Regions from separate parts of the Lysobacter sp. CC-YZS074 genome, predicted to be linked through region 3. Evidence: predicted binding sites of a transcription regulator. Region 3 holds the regulator's gene; each other region holds the start of a gene.
What was found. Region 3 encodes HrcA, which represses chaperone genes, less so after heat shock. Its sites were predicted from a motif close to TTNGCACTCNNNNNNNNNGAGTGCNAA; they were not measured.

Region 1: a site for HrcA is predicted at 1,060-1,086, ahead of rpoH (RNA polymerase sigma factor RpoH). Genes of this name have one in related genera too.
Region 2: a site for HrcA is predicted at 2,313-2,339, ahead of groES (co-chaperone GroES). Genes of this name have one in related genera too.

What each region holds. Positions count from the first base shown of each region.
Region 1 is NZ_CP200301.1:460,094-464,435, forward strand. Features, by position in the region: gene U8331_RS01895 (response regulator) at 1-241, shown strand, start outside; gene ung (uracil-DNA glycosylase) at 238-930, shown strand; gene rpoH (RNA polymerase sigma factor RpoH) at 1,097-1,990, shown strand; gene U8331_RS01910 (NAD(P)/FAD-dependent oxidoreductase) at 2,136-3,431, opposite strand; gene U8331_RS01915 (NYN domain-containing protein) at 3,516-4,271, shown strand.
Region 2 is NZ_CP200301.1:2,808,336-2,812,677, forward strand. Features, by position in the region: gene groL (chaperonin GroEL) at 264-1,904, opposite strand; gene groES (co-chaperone GroES) at 1,976-2,263, opposite strand; gene U8331_RS12670 (helix-turn-helix transcriptional regulator) at 2,846-3,241, shown strand; gene cutA (divalent-cation tolerance protein CutA) at 3,307-3,630, shown strand; gene U8331_RS12680 (protein-disulfide reductase DsbD) at 3,623-4,342, shown strand, end outside.
Region 3 is NZ_CP200301.1:1,656,555-1,660,896, forward strand. Features, by position in the region: gene U8331_RS07470 (outer membrane protein assembly factor BamE) at 1-115, opposite strand, end outside; gene fur (ferric iron uptake transcriptional regulator) at 261-662, shown strand; gene recN (DNA repair protein RecN) at 671-2,344, opposite strand; gene hrcA (heat-inducible transcriptional repressor HrcA) at 2,488-3,534, shown strand; gene grpE (nucleotide exchange factor GrpE) at 3,649-4,164, shown strand; gene dnaK (molecular chaperone DnaK) at 4,272-4,342, shown strand, end outside.

The DNA.
Region 1 (4,342 bases), 1.2 Mb from region 3:
CCTGACCGACGTCTACCTGAAGGGCGATCTCGACGGCCACGACCTGCTCGAACGGGTGCGCGGCGACTTCGGCTACGGCAAGCGCCGGCTGCCGGTGCTGGTGATGACCGGCGACGCCAACCCCGAGAACCAGAGCGCGCTGCTGCGCGCCGGCGCCAACGACCTCGTGCTCAAGCCGATCGAGGAGCGCCTGCTGGTGACCAAGACCCTGTTCCAGCTGCGGGCGGCCAAGCTGGCGTGAGCGAAGACCGGATCAGGCTGGAACCGTCCTGGAAGGCGCGGGTCGGCGACTACCTGCAACGCGACGAGATGCAGGCGCTGTCGGCCTTCCTGCGCCAGCGGCAGGCGCAGGGCGCGCGGATCTTCCCACCCGGCCCGGACATCTTCGCCGCGTTCGACGCGACCCCGTTCGATGCCACCCGGGTGGTGATCCTCGGCCAGGATCCGTATCACGGGCCGGGCCAGGCGCACGGGCTGTGCTTCTCGGTCCGCCCGGGCGTCGACGTGCCGCCGTCGCTGCTCAACGTCTACAAGGAGATCGAGCGCGACCTCGGCATCCCGCGGCCGTCCCACGGCTGCCTGCTGCCGTGGGCGCGACAGGGCGTGCTGCTGCTCAACGCGGTGCTGACGGTGGAGGCCGGCTCCGCCGGTGCGCATGCGGGCAAGGGCTGGGAAGGTTTCACCGACCACGTGGTCGAAACCCTCAACCGTGAACGCGAAGGGCTGGTGTTCCTGCTCTGGGGCAGCTACGCGCAGAAGAAGGGCGCGGTGATCGATCGCAGCCGCCACAGGGTGCTCAAGGGGCCCCATCCTTCGCCGCTGTCGGCGCACCGGGGGTTCCTCGGCTGCGGGCACTTCTCCGCGGCCAACGAATACCTGGTGCGGCGGGGCCAGGCCCCCATCGACTGGTCGCTGCCGCCGCCGGCCTGACCCGCGGCTGATCGGACTGCGGGCCTCGCCCCGCTGTTGACCCGGAACTTACGCGTACCGGAGCAGTCTTACCTGCGTGTCCGGGGCTGATTGTTCCGTGAATGGGACGATGAAGCCCCTGATTCGGCCTTAGCACTCCCCCTTGACGACTGCTAACATCCTTGCCATGACCGAGATCACCGCTTCCAACGCCCTGGTTTCCAACAGCCTGCCGGTGCCTGCGCTCAACGCGCTGACGCCGCTCGGCTCGCTCGACGCGTACATCGGCGCCGTGCACAAGATCCCGGTGCTGAGCGCCGAGGACGAGCAGCATCTGGCGCGCCGCTTCCGCGACGACGAGGACCTCGACGCCGCCCGCGAGCTGGTGCATTCGCACCTGCGCTTCGTCGTGCACGTGGCGCGCGGCTACAACGGCTACGGCCTGCCGCTGGGCGACCTGATCCAGGAAGGCAACATCGGCCTGATGAAGGCGGTCAAGCGCTTCGACCCCGAGCAGGGCGTGCGCCTGGTCAGCTTCGCGGTGCACTGGATCCGCGCCGAGATGCACGAGTTCATCCTCAAGAACTGGCGCATTGTGAAGGTCGCCACCACCAAGGCGCAGCGCAAGCTGTTCTTCAACCTGCGCAAGAGCAAGAAGCGCCTGGGCTGGATGAACGACGCCGAGGTGACCGCGGTCGCCGCCGACCTCAACGTCTCCAAGCGCGAGGTGCTGGAGATGGAGTCGCGCCTGTCCGGCCGCGACATCGGTTTCGATGCCCCGGCCGACGAGGACGACGACCGCGCCCCGCCGTCGCCGGCCGCCTACCTGCGCGCCGATGCCGAGGACCCCTCGCAGATGTACGAGCGCGAGGACGAGGAGGACAGCCAGCTGCAGCTGTTGCGCGAAGGCCTCGCCGGCCTGGATGAGCGTTCGCGCGACATCGTCGCCCGGCGCTGGCTGGGCAGCGAGAACAAGGTGACCCTGCAGGAGCTGGCCGACGAGTACGGCGTGTCCGCCGAGCGCATCCGCCAGATCGAAGCCAACGCGTTGAAGAAGATGCGCGCGCTGTTCGCGGCCTGACGGCGGGCGTAACGAGTCTCACGGTGGCGGCCCGGAAACCGGGCCGTTTCCTTTTGCGCGGCCCGGCTTTTCGGGGGAGCGGCTTCAGCCGCGATCGTGGAACCGGCGCGAGCGAACGGTCGCCGGATCGCGGCTGAAGCCGTTCCTACAAAGGCCCGGTGCCGCGCGGATCCGTCGGCGCCTCCGCCTCCGGCCGGCCGAAAATGATCCGCGCGTGGCGCTGGTAGGTCCAGTACGCCCATGCCCAGTTGGTGAGCACCGCCAGCCGGTTGCGGAAGCCGATCAGGAAGAACACGTGCGCGACCAGCCAGAACCACCACGCCGGCAGGCCTGACAGCTTCATGCCGTGCAGGTCGACCACCGCGGCCATGCGGCCGATGGTGGCGAGGTTGCCGAAGTCGCGGTAGCGGAACGCCGGCGCGGGTCGCCCGGCGAGCCGGGCGCGGATCGCGGCGGCGACGTGGCGCCCCATCTGCTTGGCCGCCGGCGCCACGCCCGGCACCGGGCGACCGTCGGACCGCACGCTGGCGAGATCCCCGGCGACGAACACCTCGGGCCGGCCGGGCAGGCCCAGGTCCGGATCCACCCGCACCCGGCCGGCGCGGTCGAGCTCGGCACCGAGCAGCGCCCCGAGCGGGGAGGCGGCGACGCCGGCGGCCCACAACACGGTGCGTGCCCGCACCCGGCGCGGCCCGCCATCGCCGGTCAGGGTGTAGCCGTCGCGGTCGATCGCGCTGACCGGCGCGCCGGTGACCACCTCCACCCCGAGCCGGCGCAGCTGCGCGGCCGCCCGTGCCGACAGCGACTCGGGGAAGCCCGCCAGTACCCGCGGCCCGGCTTCGAGCAGCCGCACCCGTGCGTGAGACGGGTCGATGCGGCGGAACTCGCGGCGCAACGTATGGCGCGCGATCTCGGCCAGGGTGCCGGCCAGCTCGACCCCGGTCGGGCCGCCGCCGACGACGGCGAACTCCAGCCACGCCGCACGCTCGTCCGGGTCGCTGCTCGCCTCGGCCCGTTCGAACGCGAGCAGCACCCGGCGCCGGATCCCCAGCGCGTCCTCCAGCGTCTTCAGGCCCGGCGCGACGTCGGCCCACTCGTCGTGGCCGAAATAGGCATGGGTGGCGCCACTGGCAAGCAGCAGGAAGTCGTAGCCCAGCGCGCCGCCGTCGGCGAGCGCGATCCGCCGGTTCGCGGTGTCGATGGCGGTCACTTCGCCCAGCCGCACCTCGGCGTTGGCCTGGCGCCGCAGGATGTGCCGCAGCGGCGCGGCGATGTCGGGCGCCGACAGCCCGGCGGTCGCCACCTGGTAGAGCAGGGGCTGGAAAAGATGGTGGTTGCGGCGGTCCACCAGGGTGACGCGCACCGGGTCGCGAGCGAGTGCGCGGCACGCCCAGAGGCCGGCGAACCCGCCACCGACGATCACCACGTGAGGCTGCTGCATCGACGCTCCCGGTTTGCGGCCGGGCCATTGTCCTGCCGATCACCGCGGTGCGCTAGGCTCGGCCCGGACCCGCGGAGACCCACCATGGCGCAAGACGAGAAACGCATCGCCCTGCTGATCGACGCCGACAACGCCCCGGCGGCCAAGCTCGACGTGATCCTGACCGAGGTGGCACGCTACGGCGTGGCCAACGTGCGCCGCGCCTATGGCGACTGGAAGAACCCGCACCTCAAGGGCTGGGAAGCCTGCCTGCACCAGTACGCCATCCGCCCGGTCCAGCAGTTCGCCTACAGCCGTGGCAAGAACGCCTCCGACATGGCGATGGTGATCGACGCCATGGACCTGCTGTACGCGCGCAACCTCGACGGCTTCGCGATCGTCTCCAGCGATGCCGACTTCACTCCGCTGGTGATGCGGCTGCTGACCGACGGGGTGAAGGTGTACGGATTCGGCGAGAAGAAGACGCCGGACCCGTTCGTCAACGCGTGTTCCAAGTTCACCTACGTCGAGGCGCTGGGGCAGGCCGACAACGGCGGCACCGCCCCGACCACCGAGCCGCGCACCCCGGTCGAACTGCGCAACGACGCGCGCCTGCTGCAGATGCTGCGCGGCGCGGTCGATTTCGCCAGCGGCGACGACGGCTGGTCCAACCTGGGCGCCGTTGGCCAGCAGATCGGCAACCAGGCCTCCTTCGACTCGCGCAACTACGGCTACCGCAAGCTCAGCGACCTGATCGAGGCGACCGGCCTGTTCGACGTCCAGCGCGACGAGCAGAGCATCCGCGTGCGTGAGAAGCCCAGGCCGCGCCAGCCCTCGAAGCGCTCGCGGAAGGCGGAGTAGCGGGCGGCCCCTCGATCAGCCCGCGAACTTCGGGTTTTTGTAGGAGCGGCTTCAGCCGCGATCGATCTGGC
Region 2 (4,342 bases), 1.2 Mb from region 3:
CGCAATGCACGCAGGTGAGGGAAGAAACCGGCCATCCGCCGCGCGTTTCGATGGGAAAACGCCACGCAATAAAAAAGCCCGCCCCGGACGAACCGGTTGCGGGCCTGCTCCCTCCCCCACGTCGGGATGCAGCCCGATCGTGAAGGAGTTGTTAGGGCGAATGCACGCTGCAGTGCAAAAGAGAACCCGGGGGTTTAGGAATGGCAAAAAGAAGGCCCGCGCGAGGCGGGCCTTCCAATACTGCGTATCGCGACGGGCGTGGATCAGAAGCCCATGCCGCCCATGTCGCCCATACCACCGCCCGGCGGCATCGCCGGCTCGTCCTTCTTCGGCAGCTCGCCGACCATCGCCTCGGTGGTGATCATCAGGCCCGCGATCGACGCCGCGTTCTGCAGCGCGGTGCGGGTGACCTTGGTCGGGTCGAGGATGCCGGCTTCCAGCATGTCGACGTACTCGCCGGTGGCAGCGTTGTAGCCGTAGCTGCCCTTGCCTTCCTTGACCGCGTTGACGATCACGCTCGGCTCCTCGCCGGCGTTGGTGACGATCTCGCGCAGCGGGGCTTCCATCGCACGGCGGGCGATCGCGATGCCGTGGTTCTGGTCCTCGTTGTCACCCTTGAGGTCGGCCACGGCGGCCAGCGCACGGATCAGGGCGACGCCGCCGCCGGGGACGATGCCTTCCTCGACCGCGGCGCGGGTGGCGTGCAGGGCGTCCTCGACGCGCGCCTTCTTTTCCTTCATCTCGATCTCGGTCGAGGCACCGACCTTGATCACCGCCACGCCGCCGGCCAGCTTGGCCACGCGCTCCTGCAGCTTCTCGCGGTCGTAGTCGGAGGAGGTCTCCTCGATCTGCGCCTTGATCTGCTTGATGCGGGCCTCGATCGAACCGGTGTCGCCGGCGCCGTCGATGATGGTGGTGTTCTCCTTAGAGACCTGCACCTTCTTCGCACGGCCGAGGTCGTTGATGGTGGCCTTCTCGAGCTGCAGGCCGACTTCCTCGGAAATCACGGTGCCACCGGTCAGCACGGCCATGTCTTCCAGCATCGCCTTGCGACGGTCGCCGAAGCCCGGCGCCTTGACGGCGCAGACCTTGACGATGCCGCGGATGGTATTGACCACCAGGGTCGCCAGCGCCTCGCCTTCGACGTCCTCGGCGACGATCAGCAGCGGCTTGCCGGCCTTGGCCACGCCCTCGAGGACGGGCAGCAGGTCACGCACGTTGGAGATCTTCTTGTCGTAGAGCAGGATGAACGGGTCGTCCAGCTCGGCCTGCATCGACTGCTGGTTGTTGATGAAGTACGGCGACAGGTAGCCGCGGTCGAACTGCATGCCCTCGACCACGTCCAGCTCGTTCTCCAGGCCCGAACCGTCCTCGACGGTGATCACGCCTTCCTTGCCGACCTTGTCCATCGCCTGCGCGATCAGGTCGCCGATCTGCGAGTCGGAGTTGGCCGAGATCGCGCCGACCTGGGCGATCTCCTTGCTGGTCGACGACGGCTTGGAGATGTTCTTCAGCTCGGCGACGGCGCCGGTCACGGCCTTGTCGATGCCGCGCTTGAGGTCCATCGGGTTCATGCCGGCAGCGACCGCCTTCATGCCTTCGCGGATCAGCGCCTGGGCCAGCACGGTCGCGGTGGTGGTGCCATCACCGGCATTGTCGGAGGTCTTGGAAGCGACTTCCTTGACCATCTGCGCGCCCATGTTCTCGAACTTGTCGGCCAGTTCGATCTCCTTGGCGACGGACACGCCGTCCTTGGTGATCGTCGGCGCACCGAAGCTCTTGTCGAGCACGACGTTGCGGCCCTTCGGGCCCAGGGTGGCCTTGACGGCATTGGCGAGCGTGTTGACGCCGCGCAGCATCTTGGAGCGCGCGTCTTCGCCGAAACGGATTTCCTTGGCAGCCATTTGCGGATTACCTCAAAAGAATTGCGAAAAAGGGAAAAGGATGCGGAAGCGCCGCGGTCAGCGGGGCTGGATCAGCCGAGCACCGCGAAGATGTCGTCTTCCTTCACCACCAGCAGGTCGGTGCCGTCGAGCTTGACCTCGGTGCCGCTGTACTTGCCGAACAGCACCTTGTCACCGACCTTGACCTTCGGCGCGCGGACGCTGCCGTTGTCCAGGGCCTTGCCCTCGCCGACCGCGATGACCTCGCCCTTGATCGGCTTCTCGGTGGCCGAATCCGGAATGACGATGCCGCCGGCGGACATCTTTTCTTCTTCCATGCGCTTGATGACCACGCGGTCGAACAACGGCTTGATGTTCATACTCTACAACCTCGTAAGTGGTTGAATGGGTGGGGAAAGAACGCGGAATTTAGCAGTCGCCCGGGTCGAGTGCCAAGCCCGGGAGCGACGGCGCCCGGGAGGCCGGGACTGCGCTGGAGATGGGGCGGGTGCTGGGGCTTTCAAGGGCCCGGTGGGAATTCTGGTGCGCTTGGGGGCGGCCGGCGCCGCGATGGCCACAAAAAAGAGCGCGTCTCCAAGGAGACGCGCTCTTCCGGTTTCGGGACTGGCTTCCGAGCTCGGCGCAGTCCTGCGCCTTCTCCCCTGACCTGGACCCCCATGTCGAAGCCAACTCCCTGTCGGCTTGGGGCGATCTTGGCCCAACTCCGTCACATTGACCAGCGAGGCCCATACGCCAGCCCGCTCACTTTCGGTAACCCCAAGTCGTGACGCCGATCGAACTAATCAGGCGTTTCCACGTTTACTATCGATATAGCTACCGATAGACAACATGTTGCCGTTAGATTTGGTGGCTGGGTGACTCACGGTAACTTTGCGGCGTTGGCGCGGTCATTTGTCGACTGGCACACTGTTTCAGCTTTGCAACGAGGGAGAGAAGAACGCGTGACGCCGGCACTTCGCATTCGCCTCGCCCGCCGCCACGGCGGCCTTTCGCAGGCGGCCTTGGCTGCCGCGGTGGGGGTCCAGCGCAGCGCGGTCAGTCACTGGGAGGGCAGCCCCGGCAAATCCCCGAGCGCCTCCCACCTGCGTGAAATCGCGCTGGTCACCGGCGTCCAGTTCGAATGGCTGGCGACCGGGCGCGGCAAGATGACGCTGTCGACCGAGGTCGAGATGGACTCGATCGCCACGGCCGAGGCGCTGCTGGTGGACGACCCCCTGGAACTCCGGCTGCTGGCGGCTTTCCGCGACAGTCCGCTGCGGGCTCGGGTGCCGCTGGTGGAGGTGGTCGAGCAGCTGGCCGTGCGCCGCGTCGGCCGCCCGCGCACGGGACAGGGCTGACTCCGGCAAAGGCGCGTGGCGCCGGCTGGGCTAGGCTATGCGGCTCCGCCGGGAGACCGAACCCGATGTCCGTCCTGCTTTGCCTGTGCACCTGTCCCGACGATGCCATCGCGCGCTCCATCGCGGGTGCGCTGGTGGACGAGCGGCTCGCCGCCTGCGTCAGCCGCGTCCCGGGGCTGCAGTCGACCTATCGCTGGGAAGGCCGCATCGAGCACGGCGAAGAAGTGCTGCTGCTGATCAAGACCACGGCCGACCGGCTCGATGCACTCACCCGCCGGCTGCAGGCCCTGCATCCGTATGAACTCCCGGAAATCCTCGCGGTCGAAACCGCGGGCGGGCTCGCCCCCTATCTGGCCTGGGTGGCCGCGCAGACCCGAGACCATGACTGACCCCAAGATGCCCCGCCGCGGGCGCGGCGCCTGGCTGGCGCTGCTGCTCGGGCTGGTCGCGACCGCCGCCCAGGCGGCCATCGACCCCGACGAACTGCTTCCGGTCGACCAGGCGTTCGTATTGAGTGCCTCGGCGGACGCCGCCGACGCCATCACGGTGCGTTGGGAGATCGCCGACGGTTATTACCTCTACCGTCATCGGACCAGCGTGCAGGCCGACGGCGGATTCGACGCCGAACCCCTGCTGCTGCCGCCGGGCAAGGCCTACGAGGACGAATTCTTCGGCAAGGTCGAGACCTACCGCGAGCAGCTGGTCGCCACCCTGCCGGGCCAGCCACGCGGCGCGACCGCCACCCTCACCATCAAGTACCAGGGCTGCGCCGACGCGGGCATCTGCTACCCGCCGCAGACGCGGCGGTTGCAAGTCGCGCTGCCCGGCACCGAGGCCGTGGCCGCACCGGCCGGCGGCCTGCTGGGACCGGGCATCCGCGGCGGCCTGGCCAATCCGGTGCGGAGCGGCGGCACGCCGCTGCTTGGCCGCAACACCGGCGAGCCCTTGCCGCCGGAGCGCGCCTTCGGCTTCGAGGCCATCGCCGACGATGCCGACACGTTGCGGCTGCGCTTCTCCCCGGCTCCCGGGTATTACCTTTATCGCGACCGGACCGCCCTGTCGCTCGCCGGTGCCCCGGCCGGTACCGTTCTGGGAACACCG
Region 3 (4,342 bases):
GCTGCTCGACCGCGCTCGACTCGAGCAGGTTGCCCTGGTAGATCGGCTGGCGGTAGACGATGCCGCAGCCGGCGGCGGTCGCGGCAACGGAAAGGGCGAGCAGGAGCGTAGGCATCGGGTGCTTGGGCATCGTTTCGGACGGCAGGCAGGGAACGCCCGATGATACACTGAACCCGTTGCTGCGCGGCGCTGCCGCCGTTGTATTCACGTGGCATTCCGCGGGTGCGAAGGACGCCATCGGGTGCCGACAGGGAGCGCCAATGGAATCGCATGACCTACGCAAGGCCGGCCTCAAGGTGACCCATCCGCGGATGCGGATCCTGGAGTTGCTCGAGCAGGCCAAGCCCCGCCACATGACCGCCGAGGACATCTACCGCCTGCTGCTCGATCAGGGCGAGGACATCGGCCTGGCCACCGTGTACCGGGTGCTGACCCAGTTCGAAGCCGCCGGCCTGGTGCTCAAGCACAACTTCGAGTCGGGGCAGTCGGTGTACGAGCTCGACCGCGGCCAGCACCACGACCACATGGTCGACATCGACACCGGCAAGATCATCGAGTTCGAGAGCGCCGAGATCGAAACGCTGCAGGCGAGGATCGCCGCCGAGCACGGGTACGAGATCGAAGAGCACTCGCTGGTGCTCTACGTGCGCAGGAAGCGCTGAGCCGCGCCTCAGCCGACGTCGCTCAACAGCCGCTTGGCCGCGGCGCGCGCCTCGCGGGTGAGTTCGACGCCGCCCAGCATCCGAGCCAGCTCCTCCTGCCGCTGCCTCGCGTCCAGCAGGCGGACCTGGCTCTGGGTGACGCCTTCACTGGCGGCCTTGCTCACGCGATAGTGCGCGTGGCCCTGCGCCGCCACCTGCGGAAGATGGGTCACACAGAGCACCTGGCGGCTCGCGCCCAGCGCGCGCAGCTTCTGCCCGACGATCTCGGCCACGCCGCCACCGATGCCGGAGTCGACTTCGTCGAACACCATCGTCGGCACCGCATCCAGTCCCAGCGCCGCGACCTCGATCGCCAGCGAGATGCGCGACAGCTCGCCGCCCGAGGCGACCTTGCGCAAGGCCCGCGCCGGCTGGCCGGGGTTGGCGGCGACCAGGAACTCGACGCGTTCGCCGCCCTGCGGGTCCGGGCGGTCGATCTCCAGCGGTTCGAAGGCGATGTCGAAGCGGCCGCCGCCCATGCCGAGTTCGGCGATGAGTCCGGTGGTCGAGGCGGCGAGTCTGGCGGCGGCTTCCCGGCGGCGGACGCCCAGGGCGTCCGCCGCGCCACGCCAGTCCTTCCGGGCCGCCTCGATCTCCCTGTCGAGCGACTGCAGCCGGACGCCGGCGTGTCGCAGTTCCTCCAGCTCGGCGGCAAGCCGCTCGCGGTGGGCGAGCAGGTGCTCGGGGGTGACGCGGTGCTTGCGCGCGAGGTCGTGGAGCCGTCCGAGCCGCTGCTCGATCGCATCGAATCGGGAAGGATCGACGTCCAGGTCGGCGCGGACGCGGTCGAGCAGGGCGAGTGCTTCATCGAGCTGGATCGCGGCGGCGTCGAGCATGTCGTCCACCTCCGCCAGTCGGGGTTCGTGTTCGGTCACCCGCTGCAGTTCGCCCCGTACCCGCTGCAGGTCGCGCGACAGCGAGCTGCCGTCCTCGCCGCCGAGGCGGGCGAACACGCCGTCGCACGCGGCGATGAGGTCCGCGGCGTGCGCCTGGCGCCTGTGGTCGACCTGCAGTTGCAGGATGGAGTCGGGCTCGAGGGTTTCCCGCTCGAGCTCCGCGTGCTGGTGCTCCAGCCAGTCGATCCGGTCCGATACGTCGCCCTGGGACGACAGCCGGTCACGCTCGGCCAGCAGGGCGTTCCAATGCGCCGACGCCTCGGCCACCGTGGCGCGCTCGGCATCCGTGCGGCCGTAGGCGTCGAGCAGGGCGAGCTGGCTGGTCCGCGACAGCAGCGCCTGGTGCTCGTGCTGGCCGTGTATCTCGACCAGCCGACCGGCCAGGTCGCCCAGTTGGCCGATCGTCACCGGGCGGCCATTGATCCATGCGCGGGAGCCCCCGTCGGCGCGGACCACCCGCCGTACCACGCAGCGCGGCTCGTCGCCGTCGTCGAGTTCGGCGGCTTCCAGCCACTGGCGCGCGGCGGGTACATCGCCGAGGTCGAACTCGCCGACCACTTCCGCGCGGTCGGCGCCGTGACGGACCACCCCGCTGTCGGCGCGAAGGCCGGACAGCAGCCCCAGCGCGTCGACCAGCAGCGACTTGCCCGCGCCGGTTTCGCCGGAGATGACGGTCAGGCCGGGGCCGAAGGCCAGTTCGGCCTCGTCGACCACGGCGAAATGCTTGAGGGAAAGGTGAGCGAGCATGCAGCGGCGAGTTTAAAGGTCGGCGGAGGCGGAGGGCAGGGGCGACGCGTACGGGCGGAGCAGGCGGAATGAAGCACGCGCCCGTCTCGTCCGCTGAGCCGCCCCGCCTTGCGCCGTCCGCCGCCCGGCCTTATACCCGGCCCATGAGTCGCAAACCCGACGACACCGGCCTGGACCCGCGCGCACGGCAGTTGCTGCGCACCCTCATCGCCCGCTACATCCAGAGCGGCGAGCCGGTGGGCTCCCAGACACTGGCCCGCCACGCCGGCCTCGATGTCAGCGCCGCCACCATCCGCAACATCCTGGCCGACCTGGAGGAGGTCGGGTTGCTGAGCGCACCGCACACGTCCGCCGGCCGGGTACCGACCGCGCAGGGCTACCGGCTGTTCGTCGATTCGCTGCTGCAGGTGCGCCCGTTGCCGGACACCGAAGTGGCGCGGCTGCGCGGCGAACTGCCGGCCGGGTCCGGGACCCAGGCCCTGCTCGGCAGTGCCTCGGAGCTGCTGTCGGCGATGACCCGCTTCGTCGGGGTGGTCAGCGTGCCCCGGCGCGAGCAGTTCGCGTTCCGGCGGGTGGATTTCGTGCCGATCGAGGGGCAGCGGGTGCTGGCGATCCTGGTGTTCGCCGACAACGAGGTGCAGAACCGGATCATCCAGACCCGGCGCGCCTACGAGCGGGGTGAGCTGGAACGGGTGGCGAACTATCTCAACCACCATTTCGCCGGCCGCCCGGTGGCCGACATCCGCGCGACCCTGCTGCGCGAGCTGCGGTCGGCGCGCAGCGAAATGGAATCGCTGCTGGCCCAGTCGATCGAGCTGGCCGAACATGCCCTGGCCCCCGCTCACGACGATATGGTGCTGGCCGGCCAGACCCGTTTGATGGGCCTGCAGGAGCTGTCGGACCTGGACCGCCTGCGCGAGCTGTTCGAGGCGTTCGCCCGCAAGCGCGAGATCCTCCAGTTGCTGGAGCGCACGGTCCGCGCCCCCGGCGTCCGGATCTTCATCGGTGAGGAAACCGGTCTGGCGCCGCTGGAAGGGGTTTCGCTGGTGACGGCTCCGTACGCTGCCGCCGGCCGCGTCCTGGGCGTCCTGGGCGTGATCGGCCCGACCCGGATGGCCTACGACCGGGTGATCCCGGTGGTGCAGGCTGCCGCCGACGCGCTCGGCGAGGCGTTTGCCCCGGACGCCTGAGCGGAAGCTGTCCGTCGGCGCCCGTGTCCGGGCGGGTTGAATTGGCCCGGGCTGTCCCCATTGCTCGTCCCTGTTGCGGAGAACGCGCCACGGGCGCCAGGAACAGAGCCGAGCATGACCACCGAACCTATCCAGGACGCGGCCCAGCACGAGGCCGAAGCGCAGCCCACCTCGCCGCTGGCCGTCGAACTCGAGGCCGCCCAGGCCGAGATCGCCCGGCTGCGGGAGGACGCACTGCGCGAGCGCGCCGATCTCGAAAACCAGCGCAAGCGACTCGAACGCGAGCGCGACATGGCCCGCAAGTTCGCCAACGAACGCCTGCTCGGCGACCTGCTGCCGGTGATCGACAGCCTCGAGGCCGGCCTCAACGCCGCGACCGGCGACACCGGGCCGCTGCGCGAGGGCATGGAGCTGACCCTGAAGCAGTTGCTCAAGGTGACCGGCGACAACGGCCTGCTGGAGGTCAATCCCGCGGGCCAGGCCTTCAATCCCGAGCACCACCAGGCCATGAGCATGGTGGAAAGCGCCGACCATGCGCCCGGCCACGTGGTGCAGGTCTACCAGAAGGGCTGGCTGCTGAACGAACGCCTGCTGCGTCCCGCGCTGGTGGTGGTGAGCAGGCACGACTGAACGACGCGGGCGGGCTTTCCCCTTGAAGGGGAGGGCTCCAGCCCCAGATAGCGGACATCGGCGGCGCGGCCGCCCCAAGACAAAAAGATTCGAGAGGGAGCAACACCATGGGCAAGATCATCGGCATCGACCTGGGCACGACCAACTCCTGCGTCGCCGTGATGGAAGGCGGGAAGGC